4 regions of the Lactobacillus sp. ESL0703 genome follow, and region 2 is predicted to be linked to each of the others. Evidence: riboswitches for the same ligand, from Rfam matches in the RefSeq annotation. Region 2 holds a riboswitch; each other region holds the start of a gene.
What was found. Region 2 has a riboswitch for thiamine pyrophosphate ahead of thiM (hydroxyethylthiazole kinase). Riboswitches for the same ligand answer to the same signal wherever they lie in the genome.

Region 1 (4,942 bases), on a different contig from region 2:
AGCGGCGCAACGACCTAATTCCTAACTTAGTTGAAACCACTAAGGGTTACGCTAAGCATGAACAAGAAACTTTAGAAAATGTTGTGCAGCTGCGCAATCAATTAACTAACGTTCCTAAAGATGACCGCGCCCAAACTTTAAAGGTTTCTAACCAAATATCTGATGCTTTAAAGTCAATTTTTGCTTTGCAAGAAAACTATCCTGACCTGAAGGCCAACCAAAATTTCTTGAAATTACAAGAAGAATTGACCAATACTGAGAATAAGATTGCTTACTCACGTCAGCTCTACAATTCATCAGCAGCCCTTTACGACCAAAAGCTGCTTACTTTCCCATCAAATATGATTGCACGGATCCACGGCTTTAAGAAGGTTGACTACTTACAAGCCAGTGAAGCCGAAAAAGAAGCACCTAAGGTTAAATTTTAAATATTAGGTCTCTCTACTATGTTATTTCAACAAATTGCTCGTAATAAGCGCAAAACTGGCATCATCATGGTTCTGTTTGCCGTGATTTTAGCCCTTGTTGGTGCTGGATTAGGTTACATTTTTAGTGACAGTCCATGGAGCGGTGTAATTATTGCACTTATCATCAGCATTCTTTACCTATTTTTTGTCATGCGTGATCCCGCAAATCTAGTCATGAACTTAAATCATGCCCAAGAAGTTAACGAACAGGATAACCCTGAATTATGGCACATTGTCCAAGATATGGCCATGGTTGGCCGGGTACCCATGCCACGCGTATTCATCATTGATGATTCCAGTCCTAATGCTTTTGCGACCGGTCGTGATCCTGACCATAGTGCTGTTGCTGTAACTCAAGGCCTACTTGACATGATGAACCGTGAGGAACTAGAAGGCGTCTTAGGACACGAAATTTCGCATATTCGCAACTATGATATTCGCTTATCAACGGTTGCCGCGGTTCTGGTTGGAGTGATTTCATATTTATCCGGAATTGCCAGCCGCTATATTTGGTGGTTTGACGATGACCGTGGCAGCGACAAAGACGACGATAACAATATTGTCATTATTTTTAAAATTGTTGCAATTGTCTTTGTGCTTATTCTTGGACCATTATGTGCCAGCCTTGCCCAGATGGCCTTGTCGCGTAATCGTGAGTACTTAGCTGATGCTTCATCAGTTGATCTTACTCGCAACCCACAAGGTCTGATTTCTGCTTTAGAGAAAATCGACGGCAGTAAGCCAATGAAAAAGGCTGATACGAGTAGTGCTGGCATGTATATTGAAGATCCATTGCGTAAAAAGCACGGTTTTACTCATCTATTCGATAGCCATCCGCCGACAGAAGACCGGATCAAACGGTTAGAAAAAATGTAATATCCAAAAAAGACATCTGTTAATTAAACAGATGTCTTTTTCATTTTATTTCAAATTAATATTAGCTTGACGAAACAGCTCTGCACGCATTTGGACCGGCGTTTGATGATAATATTCATTAAACTTTTTATAGAAAAAGGACTTACCATTGTAACCTACCCTGGCAATAATTTCCTTAACCGAAATGTCGGGGCGAGCAAGCAAATTACGTGCTTCCTGCATTCGCCGTTCATCAACATGCTCCACAAAGCTTTTTCCCGTTTTTTGTTTAACTAAGCTAGAAAAATAATTTGGGTTAAAGCCAAAATGTTTGGCAGCCGAATCCAAAGTAATATCGGCAAAATTGGCATCAATATAGCTCTCAAGTGTTACATTTGCAAAGCCTTGCTTCTCTGCCGCGGTTGATTCAAAGCTTTGATTACGGACAGCTGTAACCAACAACAAGTTCAATTCTGCTGCAGCTACACTTTGGGCAAACAGGTTTTGATTTAAATACTCATCAATTATCTTATTCATTAATTGGGCCGACTTAGAAATTGGCGTTGACTTTAAATATAACAGCCGATTGGTATGTAAGCTGCTAATGATTTGCTTAACTGCCCGTTCTTCACGAGGCTCATCATGAACAATATTTCCCAGGAAATATTGTAAATCATACTTAGAATTTAAATCTAGCTTTACCAACACGTCAGTCTTAGTTTGCTTTTGCACTTCATAGTCACTCTTGGCCGGCAAAAAGACGATATTACCTACCTTTAGTGTAAAGTCCTGACCATGAATTTTAATGTTTGACTTGCCGCCAGCTTCATAAAAAATCATTGCATTTGTTGTTTGATAGCGATGAACACCGGTATTATGATTTTCAAGATAGACCCTAAACAAGTCAAAATTGCCTTCTGCTTTCAACCGCAATTCGTTTGTATCGCTATTGGTTGAATTTAAAATACTAGCCAAATACTGCGCTAATTTAACTGCTGCCATAGCTTCACCTTCTTATTGTTATTTTAATACTTTTATTATATAGCAAAAATCATATCCACTACCATTTTATTTTCATAAAGTTACAAGGACTAGACAGAGAAAACTCTTTCGTGTACAATCAGTTTGATAACTTTGGGGTGCCGCAAGGCTGAGAGAATACCCGTTGAACCTGCTATGGACAATGCCAGCGAAGGGAAAATGAATTTTTACGTCGTTAGTGCAGCCTGCCCTAGCGATTTTTTTAATTGGTAAAAATAATGATTACAAGCAAAAATTTAACTTTTTCATACGAACAAAATATTAAAATTATTGACAATCTTAATCTTGAAATTCCCACGGGAAAATTTTCACTCTTAATTGGGCCTACTGGTTGCGGCAAGTCGACTTTACTTAAAATACTTGCCGGACTCTATCCTAAATACGCGGGTAAACTCAGCGGTAAACTTAACCTTGCTGGGTTAAAAGCAGCCATCATGTTTCAAAATGCTGGCGAACAGTTCACCATGGCAACACCACGTGAAGAAATTATTTTTGCCCTTGAAAACTTACAAGTTAAACGTGAAGATTACCAAAAGTACTTAACCGCCGGCGTCGAATTTGCCCAAATTGAAAATCTATTGGATCAAAAAATCAATACAATGTCTGGCGGCGAACAGCAACGAGTAGCACTTGCCGTTCTCATAGCAATGGATATCGACTTATTCTTGCTAGACGAACCCTTTGCCAGCTGTGATCCACAAGCGCGGAAATTTTTGATTACCAAATTGGCGCACTTGCGCGATCAGGGTAAGACCATTATCTTAAGTGACCACGTTTTAGACGGCTATCAAACCGTCTGCGATTGTCTTTTTGAGTTTAAAGACCACAACGTCAAGCAGCTAAATCCCGCAGCTAAAAAGCAGCTGCTCCAAACAAGCGTACAAAAAAATGATTATTCATTTGCTCTGCCGCAAAATGAGGCCGCTTGTTTTACCCTAACTAAGACACAGCTAACGCAAAATCGCCTTTTGTTAGACCAAAATCAGCTCAATATTATTGCAGGCAAAACCACACTGATTACCGGTGCTAACGGTGTCGGCAAAACTTCACTATTTAACGCTCTGACTAAGATGCTATCCTATAGCGGCAGTTTGACCTATCGCAACCGTGAAATCCGCCAACAGAAGACACGCAAATACTTACTGCATGTTGCCCAGATTTTTCAGAATGCGACCGACCAATTCTTGAGTATTACCGTTCAAGACGAAATTAACTTGAGCAAAAAACAGCGAACCAATGACTTTTTTACTGACCAAAAAATCAAGGAAGTTTTAACTGACCTTGACCTCGACCAGCACCTGGACCAAGTAGTGTATTCTCTTTCTGGCGGCCAACAAAAAAAGCTCCAAATTCTGCTGATGCTGATTGCGGATCAAGACGTATTACTCATTGATGAGCCATTAAGCGGCTTAGACCACCTATCCAGTCAAAAAGTCATGCATTTGCTCAGACAAAGCCAAAAAGAACGCGGTCAGACTTTACTAATTATCAGCCATGAACTTGATGAGTTAGCCGATTGGTGTGACTACCATCTGGTCTTTGCCGACAAGCAGCTGCATTACGTGACTAAGTGAGGTAACTTTATGAATCCTAGTTTTAAATTTATTTTGGCCTTAATTATTTCGCTTGAAATATCGCTAAAAATTAGCCTAACAACCAATTTTGCGATTATTATCTTGGCAATTATTTATTTATCAGTTAAAAAAATTAAGTTAAAAAGTTTACTGCTCCTGCTAATAGTGCCGTTTATTGCCGCATTTACGATTTTTGCGACACTTGAATGGTTTACGCCAACACCCGACTTATTTAACGCCCTTGGCTTGTCCAGCCGGATCTATGTTTATATCTTAACCATTAGCTGCGTCACGATCGACACCAGCGCGGAAGAATTAGCACGATCTTTTGAGCAGAATTTCCACTTACCAAGCAAATTCGCTTACGGTGTTTTAGCTGCGCTCAATATTGTTCCCCGCATGAAGCAAGCTGTTAAGCAAATTCGGACAGCTGGCATGATGCGGGGAGTTTATCTCAGCTTTTGGTCGCCGGTATTATATTTCAAAGCAATTTTAGTAGCACTTAATTCTGCCGAAAATCTGGCACAAGGTATGGAATCTCACGGTTACCAAGAAGACAAACAGCGGTCGACAATTGTTGCCGTCCCGATTAAGGCATCAGACTGGCTCTGGAGCGCCATTATTCTTGTTCTACTTAATCTAGCCTTATTCACATTAAAATAAAAAATGCAGCCGAATCACGACTGCATTTTTTATTAACTTAATTTTGAGCTAAGAAATTCAGAGCTGCACCGTAAAGGTTAGCCGAATTATGATACTGGCAAGTCATTACTTCCGGCATAATTCGGGGCAGCCCAAAATCTGCCAGCTTCTGCTTGAGCCTCTTGGCAACTTCACTGCTGATTTCTGCGCGTGCAGATACACCACCGCCCAAAATAAAGGCATCAAAATCAAAAGATACTTGCAAATCATACATGCTGCTTGCCAAAAGATCATAAAAACGATTAAGCAAATTTTGAGCTAATTTATCGCCCTGCTCGGCTAAAGTAAATAATTCTTTCCCCT
Region 2 (4,942 bases):
AATAGTCTTAAATCCAAAAGTAGCTCGCAAATAACGAATCTTGTTAACAAACAAGGTTCGTTATTTGATGATACCCCCGAGCTTACTAATGGATAAGTGAAATTGCTAGTGCTATATTTTTGCCACTAGTTCCTCAGCCATAATTACCATCAAACTGTAATTGATTAAGGTTTAGCCGGTGAAAGATAACTGACGCCAAAAGAGCCATTCAAGAAACAACGTGGATGCCCAAATATTAATTACCTACAGAAAGAGGAAACTTTTTATGCAAGTCTTTTTGACATCTGTATCAAGCGTAGTTGTGATTATCTTAATCATGGCCCTCGGCTTTTTACTAAAACAATTTAATTGGATTGACGATAAGTTTGGTAGTGAAATCTCTAGTATTATCACTAAGATTGCCCTGCCAGCTTCAATCTTCACTGCTGTTATGAAGAACCTTAGCCGCGGCAGCCTGCTGCAATTATCAACCGAATTATTATTCCCAGCTTTGGGTGTGATTATCGGTTATCTTATTGCTTGGCTAAGCATTAAGGTCTTCAAAATCCGTCCTGGCCGCCGAGGAATTTTTATGAATGCCGTGGTTAACGCCAACACCATCTTTATTGGGATGCCCCTGAACATGGCACTGTTTGGCGACAAAGCCATGTCTTACTTTTTGGTATACTACATTATCAATACCGTTTCTACTTGGGCATTTGGCGTTTTCTTAATCCAAAACGACGACCCGACTGCTAAAGATAAGAAGACTAACCACAAGATTAACTGGAAAAAGCTATTGCCAATGCCACTTGTTGGGTTTATTGTTGCTTTGGTCTGGATGCTATTAGGGATTCCTGTACCTAACTTCTTAAACTCAACGTTAACTTACGTTGGTAACTTGGTAACCCCACTGTCACTGATCTATATCGGAATTGTCCTACACGATGCCGGAATTAAGAACGTTAAGTTTGACCGTGATTCAATCTTAGCATTAATTGGTCGCTTTATTGTTTCACCAATCATTTTGATTATTTTAATTAAAATCGGAACAAATGCCGGCTTTAATTTACCGAGCTTGATGCGCCAAACTTTAGTTGTCCAAGCAGCAACGCCAATGTTAGCTGTTTTACCAATTTTAGCCAACGAATCACACGGCGACGTTAAATACGCAACTAATATTGTGGTTGAAAGTACAATTCTCTTCATTATCGTCGTTCCGATTTTGATGACGATTTTACAATTTATCTAATAATTAAAAATACTTACTTAAAAGACTTACAAAAAGCCCAGCTCTGATAACACAGCTGGACTTTTTTACTGCTAAAAATAACACAACATTGACTTTAGCATTGTATTATTCATTAAAAGCCGTTATAATTGGAAGCGATAACACGAGGGGGGCCTTTTAGGCTGAGATGAAACACCGTTTCAGACCCTTTGAACCTGTAAGCTAATACTTGCGCGAGGAACGTGTCAACTACCTATTGCTTTGACACAATTATGTGTCAAAGCTTTTTTATTAGTTTAAAGTCGTGGTTCGGAGGACTTCTTCAATAATTTTTAGGAGGAAGATTATGCAGTTAGAATTATTAGACAAGTTGCGCCAAGAGAACCCTGTTGTTCTCAACGCCGCTAATTTCGTTACTGTTCAAGACGTTGCCAACGGCTTAAACGCAATTGGAGCTTCGCCCATCATGAGCAGCGAAATTGATGAAACCGACGAAATGGTCAACATGGCTTCAGCCGTTGCTATTAATATGGGCAGCTTAACTAAGCTGCAAATTGCACACATGAAAAAAATGGGTGATTTGGCTCGAGAATATCATAAGCCGATTGTGCTGGACCCTGTTGCAGTTGGTGCTGTAGATTACCGCCTTAATATTGCTCAAGACCTATTATGGAACTTCCACGTTGGCGTTATTCGTGGTAACGCTGGTGAAATTGCCGCATTAGGTGAATTTGACTGGCAATCTAAAGGTATTGATGCTGGATCAGGAGCAGGCAACCTTGATGAGATTACCAAGGAAGTAGCCAAAAAGTACCACTGCACTGTCATTGCCAGTGGTGCAACTGATACAATTAGTGATGGCACTAATGTTGTTCATGTTCATAATGGTACACCGCTATTCCAAGCCCATGTAGGTTCTGGCGATATGTTAACAAGTATCGTCGCTGCCTTTTGTGCAGTGACCGACAGTCGCTTCGAGGCCGCTCAAGCTGCAACGCTTGTTTTCGGTTCAATTGGACAACTGGTCGTTCAAGATCATCCCGATGTTGGCCCTGGCAGTTTTGGCATGTATCTCATGGACTATTTAGCAAAAGTGCAGATTGCTGATATTGAAAAAATTGCTGATTATGATTAAGGAAGTATTTTATGGCAGAAGAAATTAATTCATTCCCTCAAGTTCTGACAATCGCAGGTACAGATTCCGGCGGTGGCGCCGGCATTATGGCCGATATGAAGACTTTTCAAATGCAAAAAGTCTTCGGCACGGCAGTTGTAGTTGCCGTTACTGCGCAAAACACACTGGGCGTTCAATCATCACACTTGCTTCCACTGGAAATGATTGATGCACAATGTGCATCTTTAGCCGCCGACTTTAAAATCCGCGCGACAAAAACTGGAATGCTCGGCGATGCTGCTCATGTTCACCAAGTTGCTCTAAACTTACAGAAATATGACTTTGGTCCCGTGACTGTCGATCCCGTCATGGTAGCCAAAGGTGGCGCTCACTTACTAAGTGAAGATGCAGTTGCCACTGTCAGAAATGAGTTGTTACCACTAGCTAACCTAGTAACGCCCAATTTACCAGAAGCACAAGTATTAACCGGAATGACCGTTACTTCTGAAAAGCAATATCCCGATCTTGCCCGTTCACTGCAAGACATGGGCGTTAAGAACGTACTAATTAAGGGTGGCCATTCAAGTGCTGAAGAAGTAAGCGACTTTGCCCTACTTGAAGACGGCTCTAGCTTCTGGGTCAGCAGTCCGCGAACCCATACCAAACGCACACATGGTACTGGTGACACTCTAGCCGCTGCAATTACTGCCCAGCTTGCTCTCGGTCATAATCTAACCGATGCAATTAAACTTGCCAAAAAATACGTTACCAAAACAATCGAGCAGACAATCCAAGTGGGACATGGTCACGGACCACTCAACCACTGGGCCAAATAGATAGGAAAAATAATGCAAAAGTTTAATGCAAACATGCTTCGTGCTTACTTCATTTGCGGTACTCAGGATTTACCAGCTGGTAAGACCTTGCCAGAAATCGTCGAAGAAGCACTAAAAGCCGGAATTACCGCCTTTCAATTTCGTGATAAGGGAGCTGGCTCAACTTTAAGTTCTGGTGAGCGATTGCCCATGGCTCAAAGGCTGCACAAACTCTGCCAACAATATCAGGTGCCCTTCTTTATTGACGATGATGTTGCCTTAGCCAAGGCAGTTAATGCCGAAGGAATCCATGTTGGCCAAAGTGATGAAGCTATTCAACAAGTTATTAATGAAGTTGGCAGCCAAATGATTGTGGGTTATTCCTGCTCAACTCTAGCTGAAATTGAAACTGGCGATCAACTTGCTGGTATTGATTATTACGGCAGCGGACCAATCTTCACAACTCAATCCAAAGATGACGCTGACCCTGAAATTGGGCTAGCTGGCCTTGCCAATTTAGTAACTAGCAGTAAACGGCCAATCGTCGCAATTGGCGGTATCACAGTAACAGACTTACCTAATATCGCCAAGACTGGCGCTGCTGGTGCATCTGTAATCTCAATGATTGCCCAAAGTAGTGACATCAAGAATACTGTTAAAGCAATGCTTGATGCACCGTGGCAAAATTAACTTATTTTCTAAATACATGTTTAAAATCACGCCATAGTGCGTGATTTTTTTAATTCTTTCGTTCTTCAATAATCGTAAAGATTATTCCTAGAATTAAACTAATATTCCAATAAAATATTGAAATACCCGCGATTATTCCCAAAACATCCTGCTGAAAGACACCGTACAAACACAAAAAAATTAAGCCGGTACCTAATACTAACCATTCCATCCATTTAGCTACTCGTGCACCAGCAGCATGTTCAATATAACTGTCGCGTTCGTCATCATCTAACATATCTCTCTTACCCTTTTTAATATCCTGCCAATTAAAAAGGTACCCTGAAGCACAAAGTAGTAACAATATTGCCCAAATAATGTGCTTCACTCTATATGCCGCATCTTTATCGTGAAATACTATCACTACTTCAAGTATACCCATTACTAAAAAGACCAAACCATAAATAGCAGTGCGCAGTAATTTTTTCTTCATTATCAATTCTCCAAATATTCTTTTAAGCAAAATAAATCTTCAATACTTATGCCAAAAAAGCATGCCAATTTATATGCTAATAACAATGATGGCTTGTATTTGCCTTTTTCTACAGAAATAATTGTTCGTTGGGTCACACAAACTTTACCAGCCAATTCTTCCTGAGTTAATTTATGTTCTAGTCGTAACTTTTTTACTAAATTTGGCATTATTTTCATCTCTACATTCAATTATCGATATGAAGCTTACTTCATATGAAGCTAGCTTCATATTAATTCTTTTACTGATAAAAATCAATCATAAATAAAAAATGCACAGCTTTATAAAAATAAAGCTGTGCATCTTAAATTCAATTATTTATAAGCGAAAATTTAGTCATTTAACTTAATTGTTTGTACTTCACTATTATGTATTACATTCCCCGTGACAATTTCAGAAACATCTTTGACTAAATCCATATTAGTATAAACAACAATTATTGTATCGTCATAACCAGCTGCCTTAACCATTTCAAGATCCATATCAGCAAGCTGCATACCTTGTTGAACAGTATCGCCTTCCTTAACCATTAATTTAAACGGTTTTCCCTCTAAATTAACCGTATCTAATCCCAGATGAATTAAAATTTCCAAATTATCTTT
Region 3 (4,942 bases), on a different contig from region 2:
CTTTATCTCCTTCATTTACCAAACAGCAAACTTATCGCGTCTGTTAACAATTGCACTTTCATGTTACCTATTTTATAAAGCCCTTTCAAGTACAGATTTTATCTTTTATTGCAAAAATTATTGACCAAAATCGCAAAATATCGCCTGTTTTAGTGGTATTACAGCAAAAACTACAGTAAAATATTATTTGATAAAAAGGAGAGTCTGAATGTCTAAACTTGAAAAACCCGTCGTAATTGGGATTACCGGCGGTTCGGGTAGTGGTAAAACAACGATTGCCCACAAAATTGTTGACCAAATGCAAGAAAATGAACACGTCCTAATTATGACGCAAGATTCATACTACAAGGATAATACCGGTATTTCAATGAGCGAACGGATGAATATCAATTATGACCATCCTGATGCCTTCGATATTCCATTACTTAAAGCCCAAATCAATGACTTGCTTAACTACAAGCCAATTGAAATGCCCGTTTACGACTTTAAGGAACACACCAGAAGTGATGAAACTATTCACATTGAACCTGCTGATATCATTATTCTTGAAGGAATTTTGGTTTTAGCAAATGAGGAAATTCGGGACTTAATGGACATCAAAGTTTACGTTGATACCGATGACGACATTCGCTTTATCAGACGACTTGAACGAGATATTGATGAACGCGGGCGCTCAATTAACTCCGTAATTGAACAATACTTAGGCACAGTTAAGCCAATGTACCATCAATTTATTGAACCTACTAAACGTTACGCTGACATTATTATTCCCGAAGGCGGCGAAAATAACGTTGCAATCGACATGTTAACCACTAAGGTTCACGCAATTTTAAGAAAAGAAGCAGCTATCTAAAAAGGCCGAGGTAATTATCCTCGACCTTTTTGTTTAAAATCATGCTACTTTCGGCTTTAATGCGCGATCAAACAGGTTAGTAATTAACTTAACTAGTACCCCATCAAATAAAACTGACGAAAGGATACTGACAAAGAACATCACAATTTGCACCTTAACGGCAAATTTATACCAGCCATACATCAGATAACACGGAATAAAAAAGCCAAAACTAGCAAAAAATGAACCTGTCAGAACACTTCGCCATGAAAATCTTTGGTAGCGGGACTTTTTCGGGAAAAAGCCAATTTCATTGGTTAGTCCCTGCATTAGTCCCGAGACTACAGTGGTAATCCCCCATTGTCCACCGCAAGCCATCTCCACTATTGAAGCGAGCAGCTCTCCTACTAATCCTGAACCTTTTGTGGGGACAAAATACATTGCAAGAGGCGCGGCCATTAACCACAACCCTGCAAAAAAGGCGTCGGTTGCCGGGGCGTACCCTGTCGGCAGTAGTAACATTTTAACTAGGTTATAAAGGTCATTAGTGCCATAGGTATAAAAGATACCCATGAGAATACCAATCAAAGCAACCAAAATTACCGACTTAACATTCCATTTTGATGATCGTGTAAACATGATTTACCTCAATCTATGCCAGTCGCGGCTTCAATGTGCGATCAAACAGATTAGCGATTAATTTAACCAGTACGCCGTCAAAGACAAGCGCCGAAACCATATTGGTAATGAACATTACAATCTGAACCGTCATGTTAAATTTGCCCCAACTGTAAAGAATATATGACGGAATAAAAATTCCTAGTCCTGCAAAGAAGGCACCAATCATAACACTCTTCCAAGAAAATGCTTGATAACGTGAATTCTTGGGGAAAAAGCCGATTTCGTTAGTTGCACCTTGAATAAGCCCTGAAATAACAGTAATCGCGCCCCATTGACCGCCGATTGCCATTTCTACGATTGAAGCTAACACTTCGCCAATTGTCCCAGAACCAGCCGTTGGTACAAAATACATTGCTAAGGGTGCTGCCATTAGCCATAGGCCCGAAAAGACCGTGTCGGTCACTGGGGCGAAACCCGTAGGGACCAGTGCCATTTTTATAATGTTGTAAGCCCAATTAAAGCCGTAGGTATAAATTACCCCCATAATAATTCCAATCAACGCAACCAAAATTACCGATTTAACATTCCATTTTGATGATCTTGTGAACATAAAAAATACTCCTAACTAACTATTAAGTCAGAAGGAGTACAGTTAAATGCTTATTCAAACACTTCCCTAACGCAGGCATTGTCCTGTTCAGGTTCCAAGGGTAATTCTCAGCTAAGCGCACCCCTAGTGACTAAAATCTATTTATAGGTAGTATACCACAATGATAATTATTATAAAACCATTCTTTTACTTCACTAATTATTTGCCAGCTTTTTCAATCCAGGCAAGCTAATCATAATTATCAAGCTGATAATGTATAAACTTGATAAGAAACCCATGACAACCGTTAAGTTGTAGTGATCCATCAAGATACCAATCACAACTGATGAAAACCCGCCAATTGCACGGCCAATATTAACAATAATATTGTTCGCACTCGAGCGAATTTCTGTTGGGTACAGCCGGCTAATTACCGCACCGTAACCACCGAACATCCCATTAGAAAAGAAGCCGACAATCGCCCCAATGATAAGCAAAGTTACCATGTTGGTGGCCAAACTTAAAGTATAAACCATAATGGCTGAACCAATTAAGAAGATACCGAAGGCCCGCCGCGGACCAAAATGATCGAAAATGGTGCCGAAGGTCATCATTCCAATGCTCATTCCAATAATCGTTGCAATCATCCATAAACTTGAATTGGCAACATTCAAATTTAATTGCTTCTGTACGATTGTTGGCAGCCAGTTCATTAAACCAAAGTAACCAGCAATTTGGACTGTCATCATAATCATCAAGCCAATACTCTGCCAAGCAAGCCGCGGTGTTGCAAACATCTTGCGGGCAACATTGGTTAACAGTGAACCCTTTTCTTCTGCCTTAGCCGTTAAAAATTGCTTACTCTCATGCAGGTGTTTTCTAATGAAAACCGTTAAGACTACCGGCACAATACCAACTAAAAACAACATGTGCCAGCCAGCAGTTGGAATAATCCATGCCGCAATTAGCGCCGCGAAGATTGCCCCCACCTGACCGCCAACTGCTGCAATTGAGGTCATTTTACCAATTTCCTTCTTCGGAAAAGCCTCGGCAATTAATGCAATCCCAACACCATATTCACCGCCAGCACCAATTCCGGCCAAAAAACGGAGGGCATAAATCAAGTAGATGTTATTGGCAAAGGCCATACAGGCTGTCGCTACCGCAAAAATAATCACGGTATGGCTGAAAGTTTTAACGCGGCCGATTTTATCGCCCAACATACCAAAGGCAATCCCGCCAAACAACATCCCCAAATTAGTAATCGACGAAATTAACCCTGCAGCACCACCAGATAGGTGCAGGTCAGCAATCATCGAACTCATCGCAAACGATAGAAAAAGCACATCCATGTTCTCTAACATAAATCCCGATGAAGTCGACGCGATGGTCCACTTCTGATCTGTAGTTAGTGCATGACTGTGCTCATTAGTTGTATCCATATTTAATTCCTCCGAAACAAGCGCTCTCTGTCGCCTAATTATTTCTTTGGAACATTATTTTACTCGTTTAATAATTTTTTGCAACTAAAATATTAAATTTACTTAAAATTGGCTGAAACTAGCTAATTTTTCAGTAGTTAAATCACGAATAATTGCCACTGTCATTTCAACAGCTGCCTTGAAATCTTGGTAGGCACTAAAGCAATACGGTGAATGCTCGTAACGAACTGGAATACCAATTACAATTGTCGGTGCCCCATTTTCATAATAAATTGCGGCACCATCTTGGCCGCCACCAGTTCTAACTGACCGCGTATAAGGAATGTGATTCTTATCAGCTACATCACAAGCATATTGCTGGAACTTAGGATTAGGCAAGAATGACGTATCCATGTCACGCATCATTGGTCCGTGCTTTAAGGCAGTTTGTGAAAGCCAATCAGGAGTAAAGGTATCATCAGCTGGACAAGATTCCAGCACGATACCCAAGTCGGGCTTAACAGTGCGAGCTGTAACATAAGCTCCGCGCAAGCCAACTTCTTCTTGACTTGACAGTGCAGCGACAACGTTAAATGGCGTTTCTTCGCCATCTAATGTTTCCAAAACATCAGCCATGGCTGCAGCACCAAAACGGTCATCAAAGTCCTTGCCAAAAAACAAACCCGACTTTTCGTTATATTCACACTTAACATCAACAAAAATTGGACAACCAGTGTCAATCTTATAGTCGTTCAATGTTTCTTCACGTGAACTCGAACCAACATCAATCGACATATCAGCTACATCGGGCACATTATTGCGTTCAGCTTCCGTCATAAAGTGTGGTGGCTTAGTGGCTACAACGCCGGGGATATATTCACCATCACGATTTTTAATTCGAACCCGCAGTGCTGGAATATTATACTTAACCCAGCCGCCTAATGGAACAAACTTAATCATGCCGTTAGGTCTAACTGCCTGAGTGATAAACCCGACTGAGTCTGAGTGGGCATCAAGCTGAATAACGGGCCGCCCCGCCTTATTTTCCTTCTTAGAAGCATAAGCATTTAACATGCCGTCAACCTTAACGTTGGCAAAATCTTTGACTGTTTCGGTAAACAACTTAACAAACTCTCCTTCAAATCCTGAAGTTGAATTTGCATCCGAAAAAGCTTTTAACATTTTTATTTCTTGTTCTTTTTCCATTCTGCTTAACCTTTCATGCAAAAAATATTTACTTATATTGTAGCAAAAATAGTCACGTAAAATTAAAATATTTAAGTTATTTTTCAGATAAAAAGCGATTTTTTAATTTAAGTAAAATATTAGCAATTAAATCCGCGCAAACCCCCGTAAAAAGTGTAAATCTAGCTACTTTTTATGCAAAAGAATGATATAATCGAATCTATTAGGAATCTTGAATTAGTTGAAGTGAAGGGTAGATAAATGCCAAAAAACGACAATATTAATAGAATTATT
Region 4 (4,942 bases), on a different contig from region 2:
TATGCCACACGCACAATTTGAAATTGAATTGCCTGCTAAACAAGATGGTTACTTAGCACAATTGTCAGCTGATGAAGTTGGAATTGCCAGCATGAAACTTGGCGGCGGTCGTGAAAAGGCCGACGACCAGCTTGACTATGGTGTTGGGATCGAATTGCATAAGAAGGTTGGCGACAAGGTCAAGAAGGGCGAATCCTTATTGACAATTCATGCCGATAGTTCAGATGTTGCTGAAGTTCAAGAGATGCTTTACAATTGCATCAAAATTGCGGATGAGGCTAAGCCTTACCAAATGATTTATGAAGTAATTGAATAATTAAAAATAGCGTAATTAGATTGCACGCCAGTCTGATTGACGCTATTTTTATTGGCAAAAAGTCTAAAAAAGTCTAAAATAAAAATCAAAGTCTAAAAAAGTCTAAAAGGAGAATTTATGATTAATCCGTTTAATCCGACTTTTGGTGATGTACCGCCAATTTTTTTGGATAAAAACAAACAGGTAAATGATTTAGTAAAATTAATTAAGGAAAGCCAATTTTCACGATCGTTTTTTGTTACCGGTGTCCGTGGTTCTGGCAAAACAGCATATTTAACACAATTAGCTAAACAATTTAAACAAGACGATAATTGTTATTATGTTGATTTACTTAATCGTAATGGGATTTTAACGAGCTTGGCACATAAGCTAGATCATCAGGTTCACTCTAAAGCAAATAGGCTATTTAACAGTATTAATTCTTTGAGTTTGGGTGGTGTATCAGTTAGTCGCGAAATTGAGGTTCCTGAAGTTGATGAGATTTTGGAAGACTTAATGTCCGAAATTAAGCAACAAGGAAAATTTGTGGTTGTCACGATTGATGAGGTAACTAATTCTAAGGCAATTCAAGATTTTGCCCAGGTTTATAATTCACTTAAGCGAGCTGAATATCCAATTTACGTTGTAATGACCGGATTGCCTGACTTTATTTTGGATATTCAAAATGAAGATAAACTGACTTTTTTGCTGCGTTCAGAAAAAATAGTGATGATGTCGTTGAACGCTGCGGATATGGTGAATACTTATCAAAAAGTTTTTGCGTGCTCCTTAACTGTTGCAAACAAAATGGCACAGATGACTAAGGGTTACTCGTATGGCTTTCAATTATTGGGTTGGCTGTATTTTGAAGAGTTAAATGGCCGTGAACCAACTATAGAAGTATTAAATGAAGTTAAAGTACAATATCAACTAAAGCTTTTTGAGAATGCTTATCAAAAGATTTTAATGGGCTTGTCGGAAAATGACCGTCAATATTTGATAAATGTTAATGACCATTGTAAGTTCAGTGATGTTGTTGCCAAAATGAAAAAGACTAAGGGTTATGTCTCACAATATCGGCGTCGAGCATTAGAGCGGCAGTTAATTACTCCAAGTGGTCATGGTTATGTTGATTATACGTTGCCATTTTTTGGTGAATATTTAAAGCAAACTCAAAATCCAGATTCGGTATATTATTTGGGCTATTAATTATAATTATTCTTAGTAAAAAACGACAGCCCCTATAAAGAGCTGTCGTTTTTTCTAGAAAAATAGTTGCTGGATTTTTTGGAATTGCTTTGCCTTGTTTAGGCTTAATAGAACAATAGTGGCAACTACTGATCCAATAATAGCAGCCCCGATAAAACGCGGGGTGTAGACGAACCAATATAGGTTATTAGAGCTGCCTGTGAACCAGACCATGACTGGGTAAGAAAGCAGCGAGCCGATAATTCCGGTGCCGATAATTTCGCCAAGACAAGCTGCCCAAATTTTGCCGGTTAATTTATAGAAAATCCCGGCTAATACTGCACCAAAGATGGCACCAGTTAAAGCCAGCGGCGGAATTCCCATGATTAACATTCTGATAATTCCGCACAAGGTTGCCATAATTGTCACGTAAACAGGCCCCAGCATGGTGGCGCCAATAATGTTGATAACACTAGACATTGGTGCCATTCCTTCCACGCGAAAGATGGGGGATAATACCACGTCTAGTGCAATCATAATTGCCAAAATAGTAAGTTTTTCTGTCTGTTTTCTCTTATTAGTCATTTCTAACTCCCTACTCCTAACAAGCGTCTACAAAAAAATCCCATTCGCACATAGCGAATGGGATTTTGCTTAATTAGCCTATCCCTTGCGCTAGTATTATCTAGATCAGGTTCATGGGTTTAATCTCAGCTTAAATAAGCACCCCATAGACTCTTGTATATTAATGTTAATTTGATTATAGACTTTCAACGATGAAAAAGAAAGCACAAATTCTATTTTCTTATAGTTTCATTTGATTATATGATGTAACTTTTCTTTGCTTATCAGTCATTGTCATCATGGTAATTGACGCATTACGTGGACCGCAGCTGACGTCGAAATCGCCAAAGCGGTCGGCAATACTGCGAATAGTAAAGCCGTGAGTTACCAATAAAATGTTTTCGGCACCATCAAGCTGACTGATTAGGTCAAAGCCCTGGTCAAGGCGGTGCCAATATTCCTTGGCATTTTCCGCATCATGAAACGGATCAGCTTCCTTAATCCAGTCGGTTGCCGTATCAATTGATTCGTTCTTGAACAGATCATAGTGGGTCTTATAGCCGTGCGGTCCGCCAATCATTTGCCAGGCCATGTCGGTATCCATTCCTTCGAAGTAGCCGTAAAAATGTTCGCGGAACAGCGGAGTTGCAAGATGTTGGATTTCGTCGCGGTTAACATTGTGCTTAATGATAATGTCGCAGGTATCACTTGCTCGCTTCAAGTCGCTAGAGATGGCAATGTCAAAGGGAACATTTTTAAGTGTTTCGCCCGCTTTATCAGCACCAGCAATGCCGTCTTCAGTTAATGGGGTATCACACCAGCCCTGCATCTTGTTGTAACGGTTAATATAAGTTTGTCCGTGACGGACAATGTAAATTCGCTTCATTTTTAAACTCCTTATTTTAATTATTTTTCATGATAAATTTGTTTAACTTTTGCGACATCTTGTGGCTCAATTGGGTAAATAGAGCCCGCGGGATACATGACGGACTTGCCTTTATTGTGATTGAGCCCGATGGCGTGTCCCAATTCGTGTTCAACAGTATTGACAATTCGCTGATAAGTATAATAATATATAAAATTCTGCAGATAATAAACATTTAATTGGATTTTTGCCTTACTAAGCAATTTAGTCTTGGGATTATAGGTAATGCTTGCTTGCCCAGCGGCATCTGTGTCGGGGTCAAACATCGGCTCAATTGTAATCTGTGCATTTTTCTTCTTATTAGTCTCAGTAAAAGTAAAACTGCCAGTATCATTCCAAGCACTAATGGCATCTTGAGCGGCTTGAGTTAATTGCTGGTTATCCGCCAAATCAAGATAAACTTTGGCGGAATTTTTTGACCAGTGGCAATTTTTGCCTGCATTTTTAGCAGTTTTTTCGCGATGTGTCTTAGCTAAGACGACATGGCTGGGTGTATTAGCAGGACTGATAGCCGGGATATACACGCTGCCTAGAGAAATCCCAGCGACTAATGCACAAGATAATTTACGTAAAAAGTGTAAAATCTTTTTCATAATAAAAACCATCTCCAATATAAAAAATTATAGAAGCAAATTGCTTAATTTTCACTAGTTTTTAATAATCTTAGTAAAAGAGTTTTAAGAATTATATATTAAGTTCGTTTCATGTTAAAATAGTATGCAAGTTTTGAAGAACAGGTGACTTTATGACAAAAGCGATGGATGAAAAACAGTTTGAACAGAAGCATCTCGACGCTATCTTAAAAATGATTAAGGAGCGGCGGGGAGAATTAACTGCGGCAATTAAGTCAGCTGAAGGTGAAGCGCGGAACCTCAATTCGCACTTCTTTGATGATGTCCGCTTAGATTATGATGGTTATTCCACCTCAATGGAAACGGCGCTCTCGATCCACCAGCAGCAGCAACTGCTTGATGAACGTGAGAATGCTTGGCAGCATTCTGCTAAGCAGTTAGGAACGGTTCAACGACTGGAAAAGAAACCGTATTTTGCCCGGGTGGATTTTAAAGAAGGCAATGAAAAACCGGAAACAATTTATATTGGTTTGGGTTCATTTGCGGACAAGGACAACCACTTCTTAATTTATGATTGGCGGGCACCAATTTCTTCAATTTATTATGACGGCAAGCTAGGGCAGGTTTCATATCTGTCGCCGGATGGTGAAATTACCGTTGATATGACGAAGAAGCGGCAATTCATGATTGAAGATGGTCAAATTGTAAACATGTTTGACACCAATGAATCAATCGGTGACCAAATGCTCTTAGAGGTGCTGGGTGAAAAGTCCAGCACCCAGATGAAATCAATTGTAACGACAATTCAGCGTGAGCAAAATAAAATCATTAGAAACACTAGCGCTGATTTGCTGTTTGTCCAAGGAGCCGCGGGGTCAGGGAAGACATCAGCGATTCTGCAGCGGATTGCCTACCTGCTTTACCGGTATCGGGGCAACTTGACCAGCAGCGACGTGATTATGTTTAGTCCTAACCAATTGTTTAATGACTATATTAAAAATGTGCTGCCGGAAATGGGCGAGCAAAATATGGTTCAAATGACTTATTGGCAGTTCGTGGCGCGGCGGTTGCCAGGGATGGACGTAGAAAACCTGTTTGACCAGTTTGAGGATCAGACTGCTGATACAGCAATTGGTAAATTTAAGGATTCTACTGCTTTCTTTAAGCTGGTAACGCGTTATGCCAAGCATTTGAACAAGCAGGGAGTTGTCTTTAAGGATATCTTTTTCCGGAATAAGAAGCGGCCATTCTTTGCTAAAGAAAAGATTAACGAGCTTTACTATTCATATAATTCTAATTATAATTTAAATAATCGGATTGACGCAACGCGTGAAGAACTGATTAAGATGCTTAACCGCAAGATTAACGCGGAAACTAAGAAGCCTTGGGTGTCAGAAG

Region 1: another riboswitch for thiamine pyrophosphate. It lies ahead of PT278_RS05945 (ABC transporter ATP-binding protein); the one in region 2 lies ahead of thiM (hydroxyethylthiazole kinase).
Region 3: another riboswitch for thiamine pyrophosphate. It lies ahead of PT278_RS06305 (ECF transporter S component); the one in region 2 lies ahead of thiM (hydroxyethylthiazole kinase).
Region 4: another riboswitch for thiamine pyrophosphate. It lies ahead of thiW (energy coupling factor transporter S component ThiW); the one in region 2 lies ahead of thiM (hydroxyethylthiazole kinase).

What each region holds. Positions count from the first base shown of each region.
Region 1 is NZ_JAQTIB010000003.1:187,708-192,649, forward strand. Features, by position in the region: gene PT278_RS05930 (LemA family protein) at 1-428, shown strand, start outside; gene htpX (zinc metalloprotease HtpX) at 447-1,343, shown strand; gene PT278_RS05940 (helix-turn-helix transcriptional regulator) at 1,389-2,324, opposite strand; TPP riboswitch at 2,448-2,537, shown strand; gene PT278_RS05945 (ABC transporter ATP-binding protein) at 2,579-3,937, shown strand; gene PT278_RS05950 (energy-coupling factor transporter transmembrane component T) at 3,947-4,600, shown strand; gene PT278_RS05955 (ROK family protein) at 4,638-4,942, opposite strand, start outside.
Region 2 is NZ_JAQTIB010000002.1:107,047-111,988, reverse strand. Features, by position in the region: gene PT278_RS03080 (AEC family transporter) at 266-1,231, shown strand; TPP riboswitch at 1,367-1,468, shown strand; gene thiM (hydroxyethylthiazole kinase) at 1,557-2,345, shown strand; gene thiD (bifunctional hydroxymethylpyrimidine kinase/phosphomethylpyrimidine kinase) at 2,357-3,160, shown strand; gene thiE (thiamine phosphate synthase) at 3,173-3,829, shown strand; gene PT278_RS03060 (hypothetical protein) at 3,879-4,301, opposite strand; gene PT278_RS03055 (helix-turn-helix transcriptional regulator) at 4,304-4,510, opposite strand; gene PT278_RS03050 (PTS glucose transporter subunit IIA) at 4,673-4,942, opposite strand, start outside.
Region 3 is NZ_JAQTIB010000004.1:14,752-19,693, reverse strand. Features, by position in the region: gene udk (uridine kinase) at 209-853, shown strand; gene PT278_RS06310 (ECF transporter S component) at 893-1,471, opposite strand; gene PT278_RS06305 (ECF transporter S component) at 1,485-2,063, opposite strand; TPP riboswitch at 2,110-2,198, opposite strand; gene PT278_RS06300 (MFS transporter) at 2,258-3,484, opposite strand; gene PT278_RS06295 (M42 family peptidase) at 3,587-4,669, opposite strand; gene hpt (hypoxanthine phosphoribosyltransferase) at 4,910-4,942, shown strand, end outside.
Region 4 is NZ_JAQTIB010000003.1:107,083-112,024, reverse strand. Features, by position in the region: gene PT278_RS05565 (pyrimidine-nucleoside phosphorylase) at 1-316, shown strand, start outside; gene PT278_RS05560 (ATP-binding protein) at 434-1,504, shown strand; gene thiW (energy coupling factor transporter S component ThiW) at 1,559-2,068, opposite strand; TPP riboswitch at 2,133-2,224, opposite strand; gene PT278_RS05550 (histidine phosphatase family protein) at 2,289-2,933, opposite strand; gene PT278_RS05545 (matrixin family metalloprotease) at 2,954-3,565, opposite strand; gene helD (RNA polymerase recycling motor HelD) at 3,718-4,942, shown strand, end outside.